One region of the Fictibacillus sp. NPDC058756 genome, then DNA from elsewhere that is predicted to be linked to it. Evidence: riboswitches for the same ligand, from Rfam matches in the RefSeq annotation. Region 1 holds a riboswitch; each other region holds the start of a gene.

Region 1 (7,620 bases):
ACCCAGGTTCAACAGCCAGGCAAAATTTTAACTATTTTAACAGCAGACCATTGGAAGCCTCTGCACATGTGTTTATTGACGATAAAGAAATTCTGGTTATTATCCCGCTGCATGAAAAAGCCTGGCATGTCCGATCAAATGTTTCAGATGCCAATGAATGGGCGATAGGAGTAGAATTGTGCTATGGATCATCAATTAATTTTTCAGAAGCTTACAACCGCTATGTTTGGTTTTTTGCTTATTTGTGTGAGAAATACCAATGGAATCCAGAGACCTGCATCAAAGGACATTTTCAGCTGGATCCGAAGAGAAGAACAGACCCGCTGAACAGTTTCCATAAATACGATAAAAGCTTTCCTTTCTTTATTGAAGATGTTAAATATGAATTGAAAAAAAGGCTGGTCAATCATGATGAATTCAAAGAAACAGCAACTTCACCAGACAATCTTTTTAAAGTGCAGATCGGGGCGTTTTCATCCAGAGAGAACGCACAAAAACTTGCAGCCAAGGCTAAAGCTGCTGGTTTTGCTGTTTACATTGAACATAACTAGATGATCTGCTGTTCTTTTTTCCACGTATAATACACTAAGCCGATCCCTGCTATAACAAATAATGGTTCTAGCACATTTGCTTCGGGCCCGCTCGTTACTCTGTGCAGCTGAAAAACCCAATGGAACAAAATGTTGTCTACTGTTAAAAACAATCCTATTGCAGCAATAAATCCGTGAAAAAATGAAGAATGATATCGTTTATAGATAAACAGTAATATAAATAACAAAATAATAACTCCCAAACCAACAGCCCCAATGCGTTCACCCATAGTTTCGGCCTTTAATTCCAAGGCAAAAACATTTGTGGACCAATGAGACATTGCAAAAATACCTAATATAAACCCAAACCAAACCTTCATAGTACCTCCTTACTAGTAAAAGAACAAAATCCGACATAAAATTCTAAAAAACAGGTTTAACTCATGTATAATAATGGTATATAGATAAGTGGTATGCAATCATTTTTTATTCTATAGGGGGATTATAGATACGATGGAACGACAATTGCATGAATTGGGGCAAAAGATCCTTACACATAAATACGATCTTGCCAGAAAAATTGATGAAGTTAAAGCTGAGTATGGTGAACCTGTATCAGAGCTTACTGACCAGGTTTTGAAGCTTCGAGGAGATTTATTCAGTTATTTTGGGGAAGCACTTTATCAAAAAATGGAGGATGTTGAACCTCGGTTTATTGCGTGGGGAAAGATGAGCGGCGAACTTGCCGTTCAATACGAAGTTCCTTTGGACATGGCGTTAAAAAGCACCCGATTCTTCCGGATTGTATTATGGGATTTCATTCGTAACGAGATTCATAATGAAAGTTTTTCAGTAGAGGCGGTACTTACAGCAGCTTCTGTTATTGACCCGTTACTAGATGCAACGGTTCATGCTTTCAGTGTTGCTTATGTTGAAAACAACAACAGAGTCCTTGGACTTGCACGTGAGGCGATTGAGGAGCTTTCTGTTCCTGTTGTCAGATTAACAAGAACTGTTGCAGTTCTGCCGCTTGTCGGTACAATTGATACACACCGTTCTAAGTTAATCATGGAAACGTCTCTTCAGAAATGTACTGAATTGCAAGTTGAACACTTATTTATCGACTTATCAGGCGTACCTGTCATTGATACGATGGTGGCTCACAACCTGTTTAAGGTTATCAATTCGCTTAAGCTTTTAGGTGTAAAAGTTACATTGAGCGGAATGCGCCCAGAATTAGCGCAAACAGTTGTATCCTTAGGAATCAGCTTTGAAGGAATCTCAATTTCAGGGAATCTTTATCAGGAGCTTGAAGCAATGGGAATCGCTCAACAGCCGATTTAAGAATAAATATCTGCCATTTTATGGGCAGGTATTTTTTTCTTGTATAAAAAGAACGTTTGTTCGCATATAATAAAAAAAAGGAGGTTTTTTTAATGACGAACATGTTGTTAAGATGCATCCAGGAGAGGGCAGCCATCGAGATGATCTACTTATCAGAGAAAGGTGTGATCAGCCACAGGCTTATTACTCCATATTCTTTTGATGGCAAATTAATAACGGCCTATTGCGCAGTCCGCAAACAAATTAGAACATTCGAGCTGAAAAATATTTTATCTGCGCAATTCAAATTTTCGCCTTCGTAGAATGGGGGGATAGACATGCAATATGGAAACGAGGAAGAGCGTTCACTCATTGAAAAATTTGTGATGTATCCGATTATGCTTACTCTATTTGACAGAGATTTAAAAGTTGTGAATCGTTCCCCATTTAAAATAAAACGGCCTTATATTGCATTGTTGGAACAGATTATGAATCAAGTGAGCAAGGATCTTCACGATGTCCGCATTGAACTTAGAAAAAGAAAAATTAAAGTGATGGATGGACGAAGAGATCATGATATTACTGAATATGAGATATTTATCAGGGGTTATCGTGAAATTATGCGATTTCCAAACGTTCACTTAAAAAATAAAGCAGAAACCCTCATGCTGTCATATCTTCGAGTAGCATCAAAATAATCAGTACTGCTTTTATTTAGGCTTTCTTCTAAAGCGTTTATAAAGACTCTTCATTGACAAGTTGATTGGAGCGTAAGGTGCGTGCCTACCACATGATAAGCTTCTCGTAAGGCATGTGACGAGGAAGCTCACATCGGTAGCATTAACTTGTAGACGCAGGAGCAAGGTTCCTTCTATGAAGCTCACCGCACGCCCCACGGAAAGCGAGCATCCTGGAGCGGAAATCAACATCTTTCAAGTCGCAACAAAATTAAAGAAAACAACCTTGTTTAAGTTTCCTTTTTGACTCTGTCTGTATACAATGAACGTAATGCAGAATGATATTATTACTGAAGAATATCAGAAATTGAGGAAACACATGGAACGTTTTATCCAAATGGCACGACAATTGAATAGAGAGATTATGATCGAAAGCCGCAACCCGTTTGACCCCGTATGTCCAGTGAATATACCTTTCCCATGGAAGATACTCGGATGCGGAAATTATGCCGCAGTATTTTATCATCCCGATTACCCTTCATATGTTGTAAAAATCTATGGCAGGGATGAGCATGGACTTCTTGAAGAAAAGAAGGTCTATGAACGTTTAGGTGAACATCCGGGCTATTCGGTTTGCTATTATACAGAAAAAAGATTTTTGATTTTAAAGAGAATAGAAGGGATCACGCTTTATGATTGTGTTCATAAAGGGGTCAAAATTCCTGAAAGTGTCATCCGAGATATTGATGAGGCTTTGTATTACGCTGAAAAAAGAGGACTGTTTCCGAATGATGTACATGGAAAGAACGTCATGATTTCAAAAGGAAAAGGTATAATAGTAGATGTTTCTGACTTTTATAAGAAAGTACCTTGCCGAAAGTGGAGGGATTTACGAAAGGCTTATTTCAAGGTTTATAAGCCTGTTTTTTATCGTTTTCCCATTCGGATTCCGTATTTTGTTTTAAATATGATCAGAGTTGGGTATAGGTACTATCGTAAGTTAAAATTATCCATAAACAAGGGTAATAAATAATGGTATTAAAGTCCTATAAAAAATATTGGCACAATTTACCTTCATAGGATATAATATCTATAAACGAATAGAAAACCTTTGTTTAAAGGCAAACCAGTTGAAAAACTGGGACGCAAAGCTATGGGCCTAAAGTATGAAGAAACATACAATGGCAGCCGGTTGCCAAAGGGGAACGGATAATATTGATGTTTTGAGGCGATAGGATTTATTCTATTGAGACAGAACGGAGTCACGAAAACAATGCATCTGAGATTACTCGGTGCAACTCACAGTTTTCATAAAGACTTCGCTGGTCACTGTAGATGAGTTCCGACGCTTGTCAAACATTAAATTAATGTTTTAATGTTATTAAACATTAAAAGCCATTTCCCTTTATTTAAGGGTAATGGCTTTTTGTATGCAAATTTTTAAGATTTGAGGGGTTGCAATAATGGAAAACTTCCAACTAGAATTACGCACACTCAAAAAAAGCTTATTTAAGGAATTCATGAAGTCGATTCCAACGATGATACATACACATAAAGAACACTTAAGCCAGTTTGATGACTTCAGCTCATTTATGAACGGTTTTGTTGAACAATATGAAAAAATATTAGAGAAATTTTTGCGTGGAATCGTACATGCAGTATTTTTGCAGGAGGAACGTTTTCAGCATTTCTTGAAACAAGCTGAACAGAAAGCATTCCGCTCAGGCATCCATTTCTTAAGACACCAGCGAATTCCTCACCAAGCGCTAGCTTGTTTCTCTACAAGTATAAGAGAATCAGTTCTGCAAGAAATGAAAAGAGTGACAGTTTCCGACTCGCTTCCGGTGCAGCTTTTTATGTTAGAACGCTGGAACACGGTAGCACATCGTGCGATTACAGGTTTCTTAAGCGGATTTTCATCTCAGCAATTTAAAGATTTAAAAGAGATCAGTATCCGTGATCCGCTTACTAATCTATATAATCGCCGTTATTTTTACGACTGTCTTGAAAAAGAAATTGGCAAAGCTCAAAAACAAGAGATGCCGATTACACTCGTTATGTTTGATATAAATAACTTCAAACATATCAATGATGAGTATGGCCATCATGCCGGAGATGAGCTTTTACAGCAGATCGCGGAATTATCCAAGCGATTAAAACTTTTATCAGGTTTTCGGTTTGGGGGAGATGAATTTGTCTTTTTGCTGCCGGGAATAACAGAAGAGGACGCTTACAAACTGGTTGAAAAGATGGAAAGCCAGCTAATGGCATGGAACCAATCTATTTCATTAGCATACGGTGCAATCGAGCTGTTAGGTGATGCATGTGAAAATATTGATTATTACCTGCAGCTTGCTGATGAACGGATGTACAGCAATAAAAGAGAAGTTAAAGCATAATTTCTGAGACTTAAGTGTGGTTTTTGTATAATGGAAGTTTAAGTAATATTAAACAAGAAAGACCGTATGCAATAATTTCCTGATTATAGCAACTAAATGCAAAGGAAGATGGCAGCATGAAAGACTTATTTATAATAACTGAACATCGTTCTGAGACCATCTCTTCACTATTGCGATGGTTCTTTCTTGTCATTTGTATACCGCTTTTTTATTACAAGCCGATCGCAGATGTTTTAAATTTTAACAAAGACACATTTCCAGTCCTTTTTACAATAGGGATTCTATATATGACATCTACACAAATCGTCTTAAACCGATTTCCTGAAAAGTCCTCTTATTATCTGATTTTTACCAGAGGCGGAATCCTTTTTGATTATATTGCTTATGTTTGGCTGATGCAGCTGTCTGGAGGCTCGGAAAGTCCATTCATGCCTGTAGGTTATTTGATTGTTATTCATGCCGCTCTTTACTGGAGGTTAAAAGGTTCTTTTATAGTTGGCGGTGCCAGTTTTGCTGTTATTCTGTACTTCTTTTTAAGAGATGGAGGATATCAGGACACAACAGAGTTTTTTCAGTTCTTTATGAATACGTCATTTTTATGGCTGATTGCCCTGTATGGAGGGGTAATTGCATCTAAAGAAAGACAGTATTATTTCGAGAAAAATATGTACCAGCTGCAATCTCTCCAGGATTATCTTACTGGGTTATTAAACCACCGAAAGTTCCAGGAGGATGTCTTAGAGAAAACGAAACAGAAAGCTCCTTTTGCGCTAGTTCTTTGCGATATTGATCATTTCAAAGAATTTAACGATACACATGGACATGTTATAGGTGACGAAGTCCTTAAACTTGTTGCTACAGCATTCGAGCGATATTTACCCGCAAAAGAAGGTAAAGCTTATCGATATGGAGGAGAAGAATTTGCGTGGATCATGGAAACGGCATCTGAATATGAAGTGACACAAACGACCCAGCAGGTTAATACCCACCTTCAAATGTATCCGTATATACATAAGGATGGAGAACTTCCCGTTACATTAAGTTATGGAATTGCTTTTTATCAAAAGGAAGACCGTCCGGCAGATATTATACAGCGAGCAGATACGCTCCTTTATGAAGCAAAAGCAGCGGGGAGAAACACACTAAAATTAGAACATAAAAAAAGTAACGAAAAGCAGCTCATCATGTAGCTGTTTTTCTTTTTTGTTAGGCTTTTCTCTAAAAAATGTTGCTTTTGGTCATTTTTTCATTTTCTTCATTAGCAACTTTATTGGAGCTCAAGGTGCGTGCCTTCTACATGAGAAGCTTCTCGCTAGGCATGCGACGAGGAAGCTCACGCCGGTAGCATTTACTTGTAGACGCAGGAGCAATAATACTTCTCTGAAGCGGTCAGGTGAGACCCCTCAAAGGCGCATATCGCAGAGGAGGCTTACCGCACGCCCCCCGGAAAGCGAGCATCCTGGAGCGGAAATCAACCTCTATCAAAAGCTGCAAAGGTTACGGATACAGCCTTTTTTTATAATAGGTATCCTTTAAATACCAGCCGTATTTCGTGCGTTTTGAGTATACTAGCCTTTGCCCTGCTAGTAGATTGTGAGATAATAGAAGCAGAATTTGTGTACGGAACAGGGGATGAAAAATATGAGTTTGCAATTTATTTTGGGACGATCCGGCAGCGGAAAGTCCCACTCTGTCTTTCAAGAGATACGTGAAAAACTTGCAGAGGATCCGATGGGGAGTCCTATTATCTACTTAGTGCCGGATCAGATGACCTTTCAATCCGAGTATAAGCTTGCATCAACTCCCGGATTAAATGGGATGATTCGTGCCCAAGTTTATAGTTTTTCACGTCTGGCTTGGCGCATTCTTGGTGAAACAGGCGGGATGACAAGAATGCACATCACAAGCACTGGTGTGAGAATGATGCTTCGCAAAATTATTGAGAGTAAGAAAGAAGAACTGAAGATATTTAAAAAAGCTTCTGAACAGAGCGGTTTTTATGAACTGCTCGAGCTTATGACAACAGAATTAAAGCGGTATTGTATATCCTCAGAAGACCTTTCCTGGAATGCAGAAACGCTGCTTTCTCTTGGTCAAAAAGAAAATAACAAAAAAGTGCTCAAAGACAAGATGTATGACTTAAGCATCATTTCAGGCGCTCTTGAAAAAGCTCTTGCTGGAAAATACTTAGATTCTGAAGATTATTTAAAACTGCTGCAAGAGAAAATACCTTATTCAGATACGATAAAGGATTGCGAGATTTACATAGACGGTTTCCATTCTTTTACACCGCAAGAACTTGAAGCAGCTGCTGGACTCATGGCACATGCAAAGAAAGTGACGATTGCCCTGACTTCAGAGGAATCATATCGTCCGGACACTGATCCGCATGAACTGGATCTCTTTTATATGACAAAGAAGACAGCACAAGTTCTCACACAAAAAGCGAAAGAGCTGAATGTGGAGATAGAAGAGCCAATCGTGCTTTCTCATACGCCAAAATTTATTTCTCCTGCGATTGCCCATATTGAAAAACAATATGATGCGAGACCTGCGATCAGCTATTCGAAACCAGAGGGGATACACTTAGCAGCTGGGGTCAATTTAAGATCAGAGGTTGAAGGTGCAGCGAGAAAAATTATTGAACTTGTACGTGATGAAGGATACAGATACCGGGATATTGCTGTAACG
Region 2 (7,620 bases), 1.7 Mb from region 1:
ATAAAGCGAAATTGTTAAGCCACTGTGTAGGGCATTTAAACAAACGTTTAAGGTTTTCTAGCTTTTTCTAAAAGTTTTAAAGAGGCGGTCGTAAAAATCTGATGTGTGGCGACACTTAACGTTGGCTGTTGAACAATTGTTTAAATAAACCTTTCCACACATGAAGTTTCCCTTTTTAAAACTTCTAAGTTGGGAAAATAGCTGTGCGTAGTGGATGCTAAGTAATAGCATACTCCTATGATTTTCCCAATTTACTTACTAAGAATTGTAGGTATAATTAACCATAAGGTACTTTTATTGAGGTGAAGCGATGGATATAGAAGTGGGAAGTCGTGTCGTTTATAAAGGCGTAGAGTACCAAGTAGTGTGGATTTACGAGAATGGGAATGTGGAGATAGCAAAAAAAGCACAACAAAGTAAGATTGAACTTGTTCCTAAGAACGCTCTCACAAAAATAAGCTAAAAAAACTTCCGGAGTATTTTTTTCCGGAAGTTTTTCTTGTTTTGCCCCATTCATAAATTAATCTGTCTTTAATTCGTAAAGATAGGCTGTATAACATGACGGGTTCTCTTTTGAAGTATAAAAAGGAAAAAACAATGTGAATCGTATGTCAATTCACATCTGAATTTGTGTATCTCTGAATTTGTGTATCTCTGAATTTGTGTATCCTTGAAAAGATAATTTTCAATAAAAAGATAACTCTTTATTAGTACATATTACTTAATAAACTTTCTTTTTTTGAAAATTTTGTATGTTTAACACGAATTTAATAGTAAAATAGCATTATGTCAAGAAATTTAAGAATGAGCAGAAAGTAGGTAATCAGGTGAGGCTTGTTTCTATAAATAATTGTGAAGTTGGAATGGTTTTAGCAAAACCTATCTTTGATGAAGATGCCCGTCTCCTTTTGAATGTTGGAACTAAATTAACAGAATCACATATTAATCGAATAAAAAAACGTATTCCTTTTATATATATAAAATCAGAAATAACAGATCATATTACTCAAATGAATGATGATATTCCATATGAACTTCGGACAAAAACAATTTCAACTATTTCCAACGTTTTCACTACAATAACCAATGAACATACCAATAAAATTGTCATCTCATCTAGGTTAAAAAACTTTTGGAATTTAAAGGATACTTTCGCTAAAATTGTTCAAGAACTTAACTCCTCTCATAACCTGTTGAACTTGATTTCTCATTTGCAAATTAATTATGACGACATGTTTGATCATTCTCTAAACACAAGCTTATATTCACTTTCGATTGGAAGATCTCTAGGCATACCTGAAAAGTCACTTCATATTTTAGGACTTGGAGCCCTATTTCATGATATTGGAAAACTAAAATTACCAAATTCACTTCTGAACAAACAAAACCTTACAAATGAAGAAAAGCAGTTAATGAGATCACACACCGAAATAGGGTTTGAAATGCTGCGAAAAGAATCTGAGCTTCATTTATTAATTGCTCACTGTGCTTATCAACATCATGAGCGTGTTAATGGAAGTGGTTATCCAAGAGGATTACATACGAATGATATCCACCAGTTTGCAAAGATTATTGCAGTAGCTGAAAAATTTGACCAACTAATTAGACAAAAAGCTATGCTTCCTCATGAAGCGATCGAAGTTTTATATGGTTATTGCTATATAAGATATGACATTGAAATTATAGAAGCATTTAAAAGCGCAGTTGCTATTTTTCCAATCGGTGTAACAGTTACGTTAAGTACAGGCGAACGCGGTGTTGTTGTTGGTTATAATCAAAAATACCCCCAACGACCAAAGGTAAGAATATACATGGATAAAGAGGGCAGAAAGCTTTCTATTTCTAATTTTTATGAAATTGATTTATTAAAACAATTATCAACCATGATAGTAGAATGTGATGCAATCATTGAAACAAAAGCTACGGTTTAATATATTTAATTAGCAATAACACAACTCGTGGTAAAGGGTTTTATTCATATACTATATACTTGTTCAAAAGAAAATGAAAAATCCCATAAAATTTCTAATGACAAAATTCCATATAATGTATATAATTTGTATTCGTGAATTGAATATTATGGGGGCTTATCGTTGAACAGTATCTTTTTTATACATCCTTTTCCGATCATAAGAAGTGAATTAACCTTTGTGATAAAGGAACAATTCAAGGGAGCTGTAGTTCATGAATACGAAACATTTTCTAAATGCAACTCTGGATTACTTAACAAAGATGACGTCCTTATAATAAATATTAAGATTTCAACAATAGATATACTTAACTCTCTAACCTTGCTTCAGAACAAGGGTGTCAAAATAATAATTTGGATGGAATCCAGTGATGAAATACGAACAAGAAATTTATTTCAATGTGGATTTATGGGATACTTTTCAAGCAAGATCGAACAAGTTGAATTACTAGAGGGATTAGAAATGGTTTTTAATAACACCCCTTATATACAAAAGAAATTAACTCCCCTCTTATTTAAAGAATACCTTTCTGAAATTAAACCTGAAATTCATGAAAATGATGCTATTTTCACAAAGGAAATTACTTTAAAAAACGCAATACTGACAAACCGAGAATGGGATGTTCTTCAGTATTTATCAAAGGGATACAGTAATGAAAAAATAGCAAAAGAGCTGTTTGTAACTGAAAGTACGATAAAAAACCATGTAAGCTCCATTCTTCGTAAGCTGGAAGTTCCTGATCGTACATCAGCTGTAGTTAAAGCTATTAAAAACAAGTGGATTAATCATATATCTATTGGATAACCGCCACCCCAGATGCGTGGCTTTTTCTTTGCTTAAAGGCAGTAAAAGTAATCTTAATTTAAAGCTAATTTGTTTATCAAACATCACCTCTAAGTCCAATGAATTTGAAGATAAAAATCTCTTTTAATTTAAATGTCACTTAGTTCCGCAACCTAAAAACTATTTCTTCTGAAATGCTGGTATGTGCCTTGATAACATAAACACAAAAAAACCCTTTAACTTAATGAATTTAGTTAAAAGGGTTCATATTCAAATTATTATACAACTTCCAAAGCCTGCGGTTTTCCTAAATAAAAGCCTTGACCAACAGCAATACCAATTTGCTGGGCTACTAGTAAATCGTCATGCTTTTCAATCCCCTCGAGGACAAGTAGTGTGTCACTCCCATAATAGGTATAGAACAACTCAAGAAATCTTTGTTTCTTCTCATCCTTAGCCAAGTTTTGCGCAAAATAACGGTCAAGCTTAATACATTCAGGTTTGAATTCTATCACTCTTTTGATGGATGTAGAACCCTGCCCAAAATCATCAATAGCAAATTGAACCCCAAACTCCCTTAAAGTTTTTATGGATTTATTTAATAATGGGATATTCCACAAGTCATCAGCACAAGTTTCATTTATTTCAAGAAATAACCGTTTTGGAAGTTCAGGATAAAGGACACATAAGCTATCGAAAAAAAGCAAAAAGTTCGGATGTAAAATGGTTGTTATATAAATATTTAGAAATAAGTAACCATTAGACTGCTTCAAGAAATACGAAGCAATGGCCTTTTGTAACGAAATTGTATCTAATTTATAGAGAATGTTAGCCTGTATTGCTGATTTAAATACACTGTCTGGATTAATCTTTGCTTCATTTCTTAGAAGCGCCTCATATGCATAGATCTTATTACAGTCTTTTAGACAGTATAATGGTTGGTATTCATGATAGATTGTATTACCATTGAAAATTTCATAAACATTCATTGTTTTTACCTACATTTTTGAGAGATCAAAAGGGAACTGTATTCAGTTCCCTCTATTTGTAAATCTTATAGCCCGTTAAATGATACTGTAATAGTTGCATTTAGGTTTAAATCAGATGCTAAGTTACTGATTGTATCAGTGTAGCCAGTTTCAGCAAGATCTAATGTAATGTTAAAAGGTTTTGTTGCAGCCTGAGAAGTCGTTCCATCACCAGTTCCAGAAATAATATTTTGAGCTGTGCTTGAGAGTTTAGCCGTTTGATCTGATTGGACAGAAATACGAGTAGTATCTAAATTAATAGTATTATTACTTGCATCTGTACCAGTAAATGTAGAACTTTTAACTCCAACATTATAATTATCTTTATACCTAACATTAATTTGGGGTGTAGTTACAGCTGCATTGCCCAACTTGTAAACGGATGTTGCTGGAGCGCCCAGTGTACCATTAAAATCTACGTTGTCAAAGTTCAAGCTAATCCCGGCTTTTGGAAATACTTTTCCTTTTACCGTGATATTACTAGCAGCTTCGGTGTATAATGGTAGAGAAGCAGCTAATACAGTAGCGCCAACTACTGACAAACCTTTTTTCCATGCCTTCTTCATAAATAGTTTCCTCCTAAAAATTATTATATATATTTTAACCTCCGCCTAGCTGGATGGAGAGGGTTAACTAAGATGAAGCTTTTGTGGATAGAAGACCATTAGCTGCTTCAGCTAACCATTTCTTCTTTAATCTCTTTATGTATATACGTATAAATAAAATTACTAGCAAGACTGTAGTAAGTAAAATACAAACAAGCAACCATGGAATAATAAACAAAGTAGTATTAATTTTTTCGAATTTTTTTCCGTCCATGGAAAATGTAACTTCAGTTTTATAGATTCCTATATAATCATCAATATTCCATCTTACTAGAATATCTTTCTTATTATTTGGAAGAAGGTTTACTCTCGGAATTTTTTTTTGAATTACCTTTTTCGTAAATATGTTGGTAATCTTCATATTACCTTGAGATTCAAGATGGACATTTCCTTTATTTTCAACGGAGAAAATAAAGTGTCCCCCGTTTATTACATCCTTTTTAGTACCTAGTAAATCCCATTTCTGATCTAAATTAATGTTTCCATTCTTATCAGTAACTAGCACATAAATAACCGGTGCAATTTCTGTCTTTATTTTCATTTGAGAGTCTTGAGCCGCTACTGGGATAAATGATCCTTCTAGTAACGCCATGTGTTCTCCCATCTCTGCTTCCTCTGGAATTTTCACAGTTACCTTAACATCTACATAGCCCTTTGGTTGAAGCTTTACAGTATCGACGTTTAAATTTGTCCACTTATTAACAGAAAAACTATTCGGTCTGTCTTCCACGTAAATAAGACTATTTTTCTCATAAATAAAGTCTCTAACTCCAAAACCTGCTTGTGCTTCATCAGGCGTATCGTTAAAAAAGCGAAGTGTTTTTGTTATTACATCTCCAGGCTTGCCTTTAAAATTCATAATCATTTGAGATGAATAATATCCTTCGTAATTTGCTGCTTTTACAGGTACCTGTGTAAAAAATCCCAGTATCAGAAAAAAGACCATTGCCAGGCTATAATTTCTTTTCATGCGGATTCTCCTTGTATTCATGTTGAGCAATAAAAAAGACCACAAAAAAAACGAAATGTTTATCCGTTTTTTCAATGTGGCCGGTTGCGCTACATGCTCATCTAAATTAAAGCGCCCAATCGTAATTTAGAATCATTGCATTCCTCATTGAGTTATCAATAAATGTCAAATATTGTCGTCTTAGGGAAATATATCATACTTTGTAGAAAAATAGTACTATTTTTTAGAAATTTTTAAATTTATTAAATTATTTACAAAAATAATGTGTATTGCTTCTTAATTAAATGTCTTTAAATCATAAAGGAAAGAAAAAAATTTAATTTTTCAATCTTTTTTCTAATACCAGTACCAAAATTCAGGTATTTTACATTTGTAAAATAAAGAGACTGCTAATTACATTCTAGCAGTCTCTCTTTGTTATAAGCTTGTATATGATATGGTAATAGTTGTTGAAAAATCTGTAACATCTTTTATGCGAGCAATCTGCTCAATATCATTGTAGTTCGTACTTGTATCACTCATATCCAGAATAAGCTGAAAGTTCTTTGTAAATGTGCCTGGAACATCATTATCAATCAGTGTTGCAGTATTGGTAACTGATTGAAGTGAACGATTTGAGACTTTCACCTTTACCCTAGAAATATCCAAGTTTATATTATATTTTTCACTTGATAAATTCGTTCCTTGAATAAAAATATTGTAATTTTTATTCGAATCTATTTTTATTGCAGGTTGTAAAACCAGGTTACCATTGGTGTCAAAATAAGTTGGGTTAATAATAGTATCTCCTATCATACCTTCAAAAAAAATCACCGAAAAATTAGTGTTTACTCCCCATCTGCCTGGTGATACTTCAGGATCTCCCATAAATACAATGGTCCAATCTATGTATTCTTTGCTCTCTACTATTATTCCTTCCGTGGAATAAGTAGTGCCAAACCCTTCTCTATAGCCTTCTTTCAGATTGCCTTCATAGGATTTATTTCCATTACTATTAAAGTAAATACCATATCCATTAAGAAGACCGTTCTTAAATTCACCATCATACCATTTATTACCATCACCGTAATAAGCAATTCCATATCCGTCATATTTACCGTTAGACCAATTTCCGCTATATACAATGACTCCATTATCATATAACGTCCCTTGCCCATGGAATTTCCCATCTAAAAGATAGCCTTCGTAAAGAATTTGACCTTTGTCTAATATTTGTTTCCATCCTGTAAAGTTTTTTTGATTGGGTATCTTTACATTGCTCGGTGGTACCTCATAGATTGGTATAGCTGCATATCCTTGATTTTCAAATGTGGCTGTAAGTAAGATAAACGACATTAGAAAGGTAAATAGCTGTTTATTTTTAATAAATCTCATATAGCAACCCCGCATCATCCAATATATGTATAATATACCATAAATATAAACTACCTCGTTGCTAAGAGCTGCTCCATTAAAAATGCAAATCAAAGTCTATACTTACATTATAGTTTTTTCTGTGCATTGATGGAGATGGAAGTGGGAATTCATGTCGTTTATAAAGGCTTAAAGTACCAAGTAGTGTGGATTTACGAGAATGGAAATGTGGAGATTGCAAAAAATGACCGAAAAGTAAGACGACCTTGTTCTGAAAAACGCTTTCACAAAAATAGACTGAAAAAAACTTCCGAAGCTCATTTCTCGGAAGTTTTTTGTAAGTAATTGATTTCCGCTCCAGGATGCTTGCTTTCCGCGGGGCGTGCAATGAGCCCACTCGTCGCTTTGCGACATGGAATGGTCTCACCTGTCCCGCTGATCCCGCTCGAGTCTCGCACCTTGCGCTCCAATCAATTTTTTAATGAAGAAAATACACAACATTTTACAGCAATCTATTAAAAAAAGACTTTTATAGCTTTGATCTTAGATAAGAATCAATAAACGGCGTGATTTCGCCATCCATTACGGATTGCACGTTACCTACCTCAGTGTTCGTACGGTGGTCTTTAACTAGGCTGTACGGGTGGAAAACGTATGAGCGAATCTGACTTCCCCAGCCGATTTCCTTTTGTTCACCGCGGATCTCAGCCAATTGTGCCTGCTGTTCTTCCAAACGGCGCTGTACAAGTTTCGCCATTAACATCTTCATTGCACGTTCACGGTTCTTGATCTGAGAACGCTCTGTCTGACAGGAAACAATCGTGTTAGTTGGCGTATGTGTAATACGAACAGCTGAGTCAGTCGTGTTAACGTGCTGACCGCCTGCACCAGACGCACGGTACGTATCGACC
Region 3 (7,620 bases), 650 kb from region 1:
TCGAAAAGTTTTAATAGCCTGCAATTCAAAAAGACGCTTTCAAAATTGAAAGCGTCCTTTGTAATTACTTACAATTAAACTGCTTTTACAGCTTCTTTCAGCGATTTCCCTGGCTTAAATGCAGGAACATTGCTTGCCTGGATCATGATTTCTTCACCAGTAAGCGGGTTGCGTCCTTTTCTCGCATTGCGGTTGCGTGTTTCAAATGTTCCGAAACCGATCAGCTGAACGCTCTCACCATTCTTTAAAGCATCTGTAATTGCGTTTAATACTGCATCAACAGCAAGTGCTGATTCCTTTTTGTTCATACTTGTTGCATTGCGTACTGCATCTACTAAATCCATTTTTTTCATTATTGATATCTCCCTTCAACCATTAAAAATTATTGCTTGTGTAGCACCATTATTAACGGATAATGAAGTTTTCATACAGGAAGATACAAAATTCCGAAAAATATTTATATAGTTTAGTAATTCGTTGTTTAAAAACCTTGAATCGTCATCCCGCCATCAACAAACAGCGTATGTCCATTTACATAACTCGCTGCATCACTTGCTAAGAAAACAGCCGGTCCCACAAGATCAGGCAGCTCTCCAACCCTTTTTTGGGGTGTTACAGCTAAAATATCATTCAAGTAATCTTTGTCCGCGAGAAGCTTTTCAGTCAGAGGCGTTTTGAAGTACCAAGGGCCGATGCTGTTTACATTTATGCCGTACTGCCCCCACTCAAGCGCAAGGTTTTTCGTCATCTGAATGATAGCTGCTTTCGTAGATGCATAAACTACGCCTGTCCGCAGTGCCACATGACCTGCAACGGAAGAAATCGTGATGATTTTTCCTCCACCATTTCCCTTCATTCTTTCCCCGGCTTTTTGTGAAAACCAGAAAGCTGAACGAAGATTTGTATTCATGATCGTATCCCATTCGTCATCTGAAACCTCAAGTGCCTTAGACCGAATATTCATCCCGGCATTGTTGACGAGAATGTCGATTCTTACGTTTTGGGTATCCAGCTTCTCAAAGATCGTTTCGATATGGCTTTTGTTTGTCACATCCGCTTCAAATGTATATGCTTTTCTGCCCGCTTGCTGGATGTGTTCAGCGGTTTCTTCTAGATCTGATTGCGTTCTTGATACGATCACAACGTCAGCCCCTGCTTCTGCATAACCGATTGCGATTGCTCGTCCAATTCCTCTGCCCGCCCCTGTAACGAGCGCCGTTTTTCCTTCTAGCGAGAATGATGGTAGATACATGTGTGCTTCCTCCTGCTCATTTGAGAGTTCTGTTAAGATATTAATTCGCTTTTTTTTGGGTATTTGATGATAGTTTATCAAAAATGAAGTTTTAAAACTTTTTATTTGTTTAAAAGAGGTTAGTTTTGAAATTCAATTCTTAATCCCAGGGAATCCCAGCGAGTTTTGTGTCCAATCTTAGTAGACAGGTAAATTATTTCACCAGAAATGAACTTAATTTGACGAAGCCGGTTCATAATTTGACACATATGGTTAATAATTTGACAATGTTGAATGATAATTTGACATACCTGTGCCAGGCACACAAAAAAAGACATGCAAGCAGCATGTCTTCATATCCATCAAGTCTCTACCCACTCTTTGCGCAGAGTAAATAAGTCTTTCAGTTCATCTGTTGATAATTCCGTAATCCAGTTTTCGCTCTGGATCACTTTCTCTGACAGCTCTTTTTTACTTTCGAGCATCATGTCGATCTTTTCTTCGAGTGTGCCAAGTGTGATCATCTTATGCACCGTAACAAACTTCTTTTGCCCGATTCGATGAGCACGGTCAGTTGCCTGGTTTTCAACTGCAGGATTCCACCATCTGTCATAGTGGATGACATGATTTGCTTCTGTCAGATTCAAACCTGTTCCGCCTGCTTTTAACGATAAGATGAATATAGCGTTATCCCCATTTTGGAAACTGTCTATCATCTCATCACGTTTTTGCTTCGATAAGCTTCCATGTAAGAACAAAACAGGTTTTCCAAACTTCTTCTCTACGTACTTCTTAATCAGCTCACCCATAAATATAAACTGGGTAAAGATTAGGCATTTTTCATCTTTTTCTAAAATGGCTTCAAGGAGCTCAATCGTCTTGGAAAATTTAGCTGATTGATCCTCTAGCTTTGTTAATTTGTCATTCTTCGTATAAAGGGCAGGATGATCACAAATCTGTTTTAGTTTTCCTAGCATAGCGAGCAGCAAGCCGCGACGCTGCATGCCCGTTACTTTTTCAAGCTGTTCGAATGTATCCTGAACAAGTCTTTCATATAAAGAAGCCTGCTCTTTTGTTAGAGGACAATATTCTTTGATTTCTTGTTTTTCAGGCAGATTCAGCTGAACAGCAGGATCTGCCTTCGTACGCCGGAGTAAGAATGGCTGAACAAGTCTCTTTAATTGCTGCAGCCTCACATTATCGTTTTCTTTTTCGACCGGCAGGACAAACTTCTTCTGAAAAGAGGGCTCACTTCCTAAATAACCAGGATTAAGAAAATCAAATATCGCCCAAAGTTCAAGCAAACGATTTTCAACAGGTGTTCCTGTTAATGCAATCTTGTGACGCCCGTTCAGCTTGCGTATACTTCTGGACTGCTTTGTGTAGCTGTTCTTGATATTTTGAGCTTCATCGAGGACAATTGTTTCCCAAAACGTTCCACCCATTTCGGTGAAATCAAGCTGACACGTTGTATATGAAGTAATGACAACGTCGTAATTCTTATACCATGCCTCGAAGTCTTCTCCCTTTTTCCGGTTAGAGCCGTAGTGCAAACCAACTGTCAAGGAAGGAGAAAAATGCTCAAGTTCTTTTTGCCAGTTCCCAATAACAGATGTAGGACACACCAATAAAAAGGTGCCTTCCAGATCCCCTTTTTCTTTTACCTTTAAAAAATAATCGATTGTCTGGACTGTTTTACCGAGTCCCATATCATCTGCAAGGCATCCGCCAAGCCCAAACTTTCGAAGAAAATACATCCAGGAGCTTCCTGTCTTTTGATAATCTCTAAGTGTTCCTTGCAGATTTTCAGCTTTTGGCTCAACAGGTATCGTTTTGATTTCAGAAAGCTGATCCATCCACAGATTGAGCGGCTCACCCCATTCCATATCAAGCATTGGCCCTTCAAACTCAATACCATCAAGTTCATCATCAGCAGGGTTTGTTTCCATATTTAAAAGATGCTGCTCTAATACATCTTTTAACTGAATGCCAGTACGGTCCACGTTTTTGATGAGGTGCCGGACTTGTTTCATCCATTCAGGATCTACTCTGTACCATTGACCATTCCTGCGGACAAGCCTTCTGCTGCCATCGACCAGCTTGCGGAATTCCTCCTCCGATAGCTCTTCATCTCCAGTAGAAAGCCGCCAGTCAAACTGCATAATTGCATTTAACCCTAAAAAGGACGGCGCTCCGCCACCAGTTTGCGGTTTAGTCTTAATTTTTGCTTTAACTTTCGGCTGCAGTTCCTGAACCGTCTGCCACCATTCGGGAAGAATACTTGATATACCTATCTGGCGGAGTAGATCACTTTTTAAAGTAAGGAAATCCCATGCTTCTTTTTCCGTAATTTCTTCTTTAATTTCTTTACGGCTGTCAACCTTAAGCCAGGATATAAGCTTAGAAACAAGCTCCATATCACTTTCCAGCAGAGTTAGATAAGGTTTCCATTCATCAGGCAAGAGAGTGCTTTTTCCTTTGTAGGGAACACGAATACCATCTTCTTTTTCCTGAAGAAAGACATTCAGGTTCCATATATCCTTATCTTTCTCATCAGCAGGCTCGGATAATTCAAAAATCAGTTTAAAAGGTTTAGGATCTTCCCTCCAGCCGATTTTGATCAGCCATTCTTCTTCATCCAAGTGCCCTAAGGCAGAGATTATCTGTCTTGAATTACCTCTAACCAGTTCTTTGTTAAAAGATGACGGCATTGCTGAATAGCCAGCATCAGGCAAAGTTGAAAGAGCCTCATTTATCCAAGGAGACTCGATGCGTTTACCCTCAGCTTTCCATGACCATTCACCTGATTTCCAAGCTTCAAAGTCAGGAGACACGAGATCGGATTTAATTAATTTATCAAAATGATTTGCTTCTTTCACCACTTGCCAAGCATCTTTTTCCCACGTATTTTCAGAAAGAAAAAAATCCGGATAGCGATTGAACAGCACAAAAGCTTCTCCCGCGTTTATATATATATTTTGATCGTCATCTATATCGAGCAGCGTCCCATAAAAAGATGGCTGATGCCACGTAAATAAAAGAGGTTTCCAATCGTTCACATGCACTCTTTTCTTATCTTTAGTGGCCCATAAAACCATATTTCCATGAAGCCATTTTGCGTGAAGTAAAAGATTGCTTGTATCGATCATGAAATAAACTTTCCTTTCCTTAACTCTTCCTGAAACGCTCTTAACCGTCCATAGATCGTTGCAATTTGTTCAATATATAGAGAAAATCGTTCTTCTTCACCAATATCAAAGTAAATTGTCCGGAGCGTTTTTAAATGCTTTATGGCCGATTGATATGATTTTCTTGTCCGTTCATTAATCAGCCTGTCAATCGTTTGATGATAGATCGGCAAAACCGTTTCCTTTTCAAAAGAAAGAACTTCTTTTAAATCCTTTCGCTGAATGAGCTCTGGTGAGTAGCCCATGATTACTTGAAGCTCCACCCATCTCTCATGTTCACCGATTACCATTAAATATTCGCCGTACTCATAGAAAGTGATCGGCAGGAACTCAATAAGCATTTCTTCATACTGTTCTTCGTCACCTGTATGCTGTGCGTATTTCCAGAAATAATTTAGGTATTCGTGGAAAAATTCACGAGCATCTGAATGATAATAATAAGAACTGACACCATCCAGGAAATTTGGTTTCAAATAAAGAAGCCATGACAAAAGACGCTCCCATTCCTGCTTATCAACCAAAAGTTTCATCCAGACAAGGTAATGCACCATTTCCACTTTCTTATCATTCTGACCCAAACGTTCAAAAGCAAGATCATCCTGCTGGCGTGCAAAAGCAAAATGCACGAGAGCAAGCTCAAGCATTTGAGATGCTTTGCCAGATTCTTTTTCTTCCAGCAATTGTTTTTCATATTTTTCGATCCATGTTCTCTCATAATAAAGTAGAGACCAGCTGATCTGAAAAAGATAAAATAATAAATAACCCCATTTAGGAGGGATCTCATAAAGACTTTGAAAGTTTCGGAGACTCTCTTCGACGAGTTTTTTATTTTCATTTAGAAGTTTTTCACTATTCATTTCTTTTAATGCCACATAGATTTGATCGGATAATTTTTCAACTGTAGCATCAAAGTTCGCCTGCATATAAGTAGCTATCCCATATTGTGCTTCAAACGAAAATAAGCGGATAAGCGTTTCAATTTGTACATGATATCTATATAGCAATGCGATATCTTCATCAAAAAATTGTCCAGCATTTAAGAGTGCGGGATAATAATCGCGGTAGATATGAACAAATGTGTAGCTCGTATCTTTTCCGTCAGCAAGATCCCGAAAGGAGACGGTTTGCATTTTCCGTTTTTCGAATGTCTCGAATCGTTCTGAAAAATACTCACGCCACAACTGAACCGAATGTGTATTTTGAACTTTCTTCTCAGGGGAATCATATTGTGTACGATTTCTTTCATCGTCTTCCTCTGGTTGCTTCATTCCGTCTCCCCTCCTTCAAGTTGTTATTACCAATTATAGCAAATTAGTCGTTTGCTCATTCATTGCATATCATTTCTATTTTAAAGGAAATTCCTTAAGTTGACCAAAAAAACAACTTTGTTCCTCTTAAACTTATTAATGTCTCGTCCGATATCATTAGTAATAGAATAATTTTTCACCTACGAAAAACTATACTGTTGTATCATTTTGTATTTTTTTGTAAAAACGTTCTGCTATACTTATTGAATCAATCGACGAAAGGGCAAACTTTTCGAAAGAGAAGGACGCAAAGCTACAGGGGCTAAGTCTTTTAAATGATATGCCAGCCAGTTGCCGAATGAACTCCTTCGTCGGTAATAATTGCAAGGGAGATATACATATGAAGGAGCATACGATTCAAGACCGAATTAGCCTATTAAGAGAAGAGCTGTATCGCACTTCACTCCAGCTGAACCATGAACTGGCACATCCAAAAATAGTTAAAGTCAGTCAGCAGCTCGATCAGCTTCTCAATCAATTCACTCTATCAAGACAAGAAAACATATAAAAAATGGCCTATTTTGGCCATTTTTTAAATTTCTTCTTCATAATATTTATTTTTCTTCTGTTCAATATGATCAATAATCCGCTCGATTTCTTCCTCTGCAAGCTGGCTGGATATCATATCTTTTCTTAGCAATCTTTTAATCGCCTCATGTTCTGCATACAGAGCCTCAATTGAAGCAATATGTTCTTGTTTCTTCCTCCACTCGGGGTGCTCCTCATACATCACATCCAGTGTTTCTTTCGCTTCCTTTTGTTTATGATCATACAATGCTTTCATTCTTTCAAAAACGATTGTGGAAATAACAGCCTCGCTCTTTAACTGATGAAGTCTTTCTATTGCGTAATCATATCTATGAACAGCGGTCATTGCCTCTTCATATTCTGTTCTTTCTTTATTTGGGCCCTTTATGTTCAGTTTGTTGATTAATGAGGAGATTGTCATCCCTTGTACTAACAAAGAAAAGAAAACGACAGAGAATGCTAAAATAATAATATTTTCCCGACCCGGAAAATCTCCTGGTAAACTTAGCGCAAGAGCGATTGACAAAGATCCTTTTAGTCCGCCCCAAATAAGCACATGCTTCCATTTTGCTGGTATACCTTTTATAGGCAGCATTGAGGTGTATACTGCCACCGTTCTTGCAGAAAGCACTAAAAGAATACTTGCTGCAATTAATCCCCATTTATCATTGATATCGATATAGGCGATTTCCAATCCTACAAGCAGAAACACTAGTGAATTCGCAAACAGCGCTAAAACATCCCAAAAAGAATGTATATTTATTTTAGTAGTTGGACTCATCCCTATTTTGGCACCATAATTTCCGAAGACGAGACCTGCAACTACAACAGCAATTACCCCCGATACATGTATGGACTCTGCGATTAGGAAGCTGCCATAAAATAATAGTATAGAAAACAAAATCTCCAGCGGGTAATCGTCGTACCAGCTCGTAAACTTTGAAAAAATATATCCTAATCCTCCACCTACAATAGCACCGCCGATCGCAACTTTAAAAAGCATCAGAACAGCAGCCAGTATTCCCCCTGCACCCATTTCAATATAAGAAGGCAGGTAGATTGAGGCAATAATAAAAAAAACAACTGCTAATCCATCATTAAACAAACTTTCTCCTTCAATTACAGTTGAAAGTTTTCGGTTCACTCCAAGAGTTTTAAAAATGCTTAAAACGGATACGGGATCTGTCGCACTCATTAAAGCAGCAAATACAAAAGCCGTTTGAAGACTCAAATCTAATATGTAATAAGATCCAGCACCTATAATCAAAAAGGTAAGAAAGGTTCCTCCAACTGCCAATGCACCTATAGCTTTTGCATTTTCCCTCAAGTGGCTGAATGGAAGTTTCAAACTTGCTTCTCCTAGTAA

What was found. A riboswitch is a leader RNA that binds a small molecule or an ion and turns the genes downstream of it on or off. The one in region 1 is predicted to bind cyclic di-GMP.
Region 2: it holds a riboswitch for cyclic di-GMP, as region 1 does, so the genes downstream of both, ACFW35_RS02970 (hypothetical protein) here and ACFW35_RS11850 (GGDEF domain-containing protein) in region 1, are expected to answer to the same signal.
Region 3: it holds a riboswitch for cyclic di-GMP, as region 1 does, so the genes downstream of both, ACFW35_RS15505 (aspartyl-phosphate phosphatase Spo0E family protein) here and ACFW35_RS11850 (GGDEF domain-containing protein) in region 1, are expected to answer to the same signal.

The regions. Positions count from the first base shown of each region.
Region 1 covers NZ_JBHYPU010000001.1:2,359,959-2,367,578, reverse strand. Annotated here, with positions in the region: gene ACFW35_RS11880 (peptidoglycan recognition protein family protein) at 1-551, shown strand, start outside; gene ACFW35_RS11875 (hypothetical protein) at 548-910, opposite strand; gene ACFW35_RS11870 (STAS domain-containing protein) at 1,044-1,874, shown strand; gene ACFW35_RS11865 (hypothetical protein) at 1,967-2,176, shown strand; gene ACFW35_RS11860 (hypothetical protein) at 2,192-2,551, shown strand; gene ACFW35_RS11855 (serine/threonine protein kinase) at 2,910-3,563, shown strand; cyclic di-GMP riboswitch class I at 3,641-3,730, shown strand; gene ACFW35_RS11850 (GGDEF domain-containing protein) at 3,994-4,929, shown strand; gene ACFW35_RS11845 (GGDEF domain-containing protein) at 5,046-6,119, shown strand; gene addB (helicase-exonuclease AddAB subunit AddB) at 6,571-7,620, shown strand, end outside.
Region 2 covers NZ_JBHYPU010000001.1:615,323-622,942, reverse strand. Annotated here, with positions in the region: gene ACFW35_RS02990 (HD-GYP domain-containing protein) at 828-1,931, shown strand; gene ACFW35_RS02985 (response regulator transcription factor) at 2,094-2,774, shown strand; gene ACFW35_RS02980 (EAL domain-containing protein) at 3,032-3,742, opposite strand; gene ACFW35_RS02975 (hypothetical protein) at 3,808-4,347, opposite strand; gene ACFW35_RS02970 (hypothetical protein) at 4,415-5,356, opposite strand; cyclic di-GMP riboswitch class II at 5,426-5,509, opposite strand; gene ACFW35_RS02965 (hypothetical protein) at 5,774-6,730, opposite strand; one part of gene prfB (peptide chain release factor 2) at 7,239-7,620, opposite strand, start outside.
Region 3 covers NZ_JBHYPU010000001.1:3,011,413-3,019,032, forward strand. Annotated here, with positions in the region: gene ACFW35_RS15485 (HU family DNA-binding protein) at 75-353, opposite strand; gene ACFW35_RS15490 (SDR family NAD(P)-dependent oxidoreductase) at 482-1,252, opposite strand; gene ACFW35_RS15495 (DEAD/DEAH box helicase) at 1,594-4,380, opposite strand; gene ACFW35_RS15500 (hypothetical protein) at 4,377-5,687, opposite strand; cyclic di-GMP riboswitch class I at 5,939-6,025, shown strand; gene ACFW35_RS15505 (aspartyl-phosphate phosphatase Spo0E family protein) at 6,067-6,234, shown strand; gene ACFW35_RS15510 (cation:proton antiporter) at 6,259-7,620, opposite strand, start outside.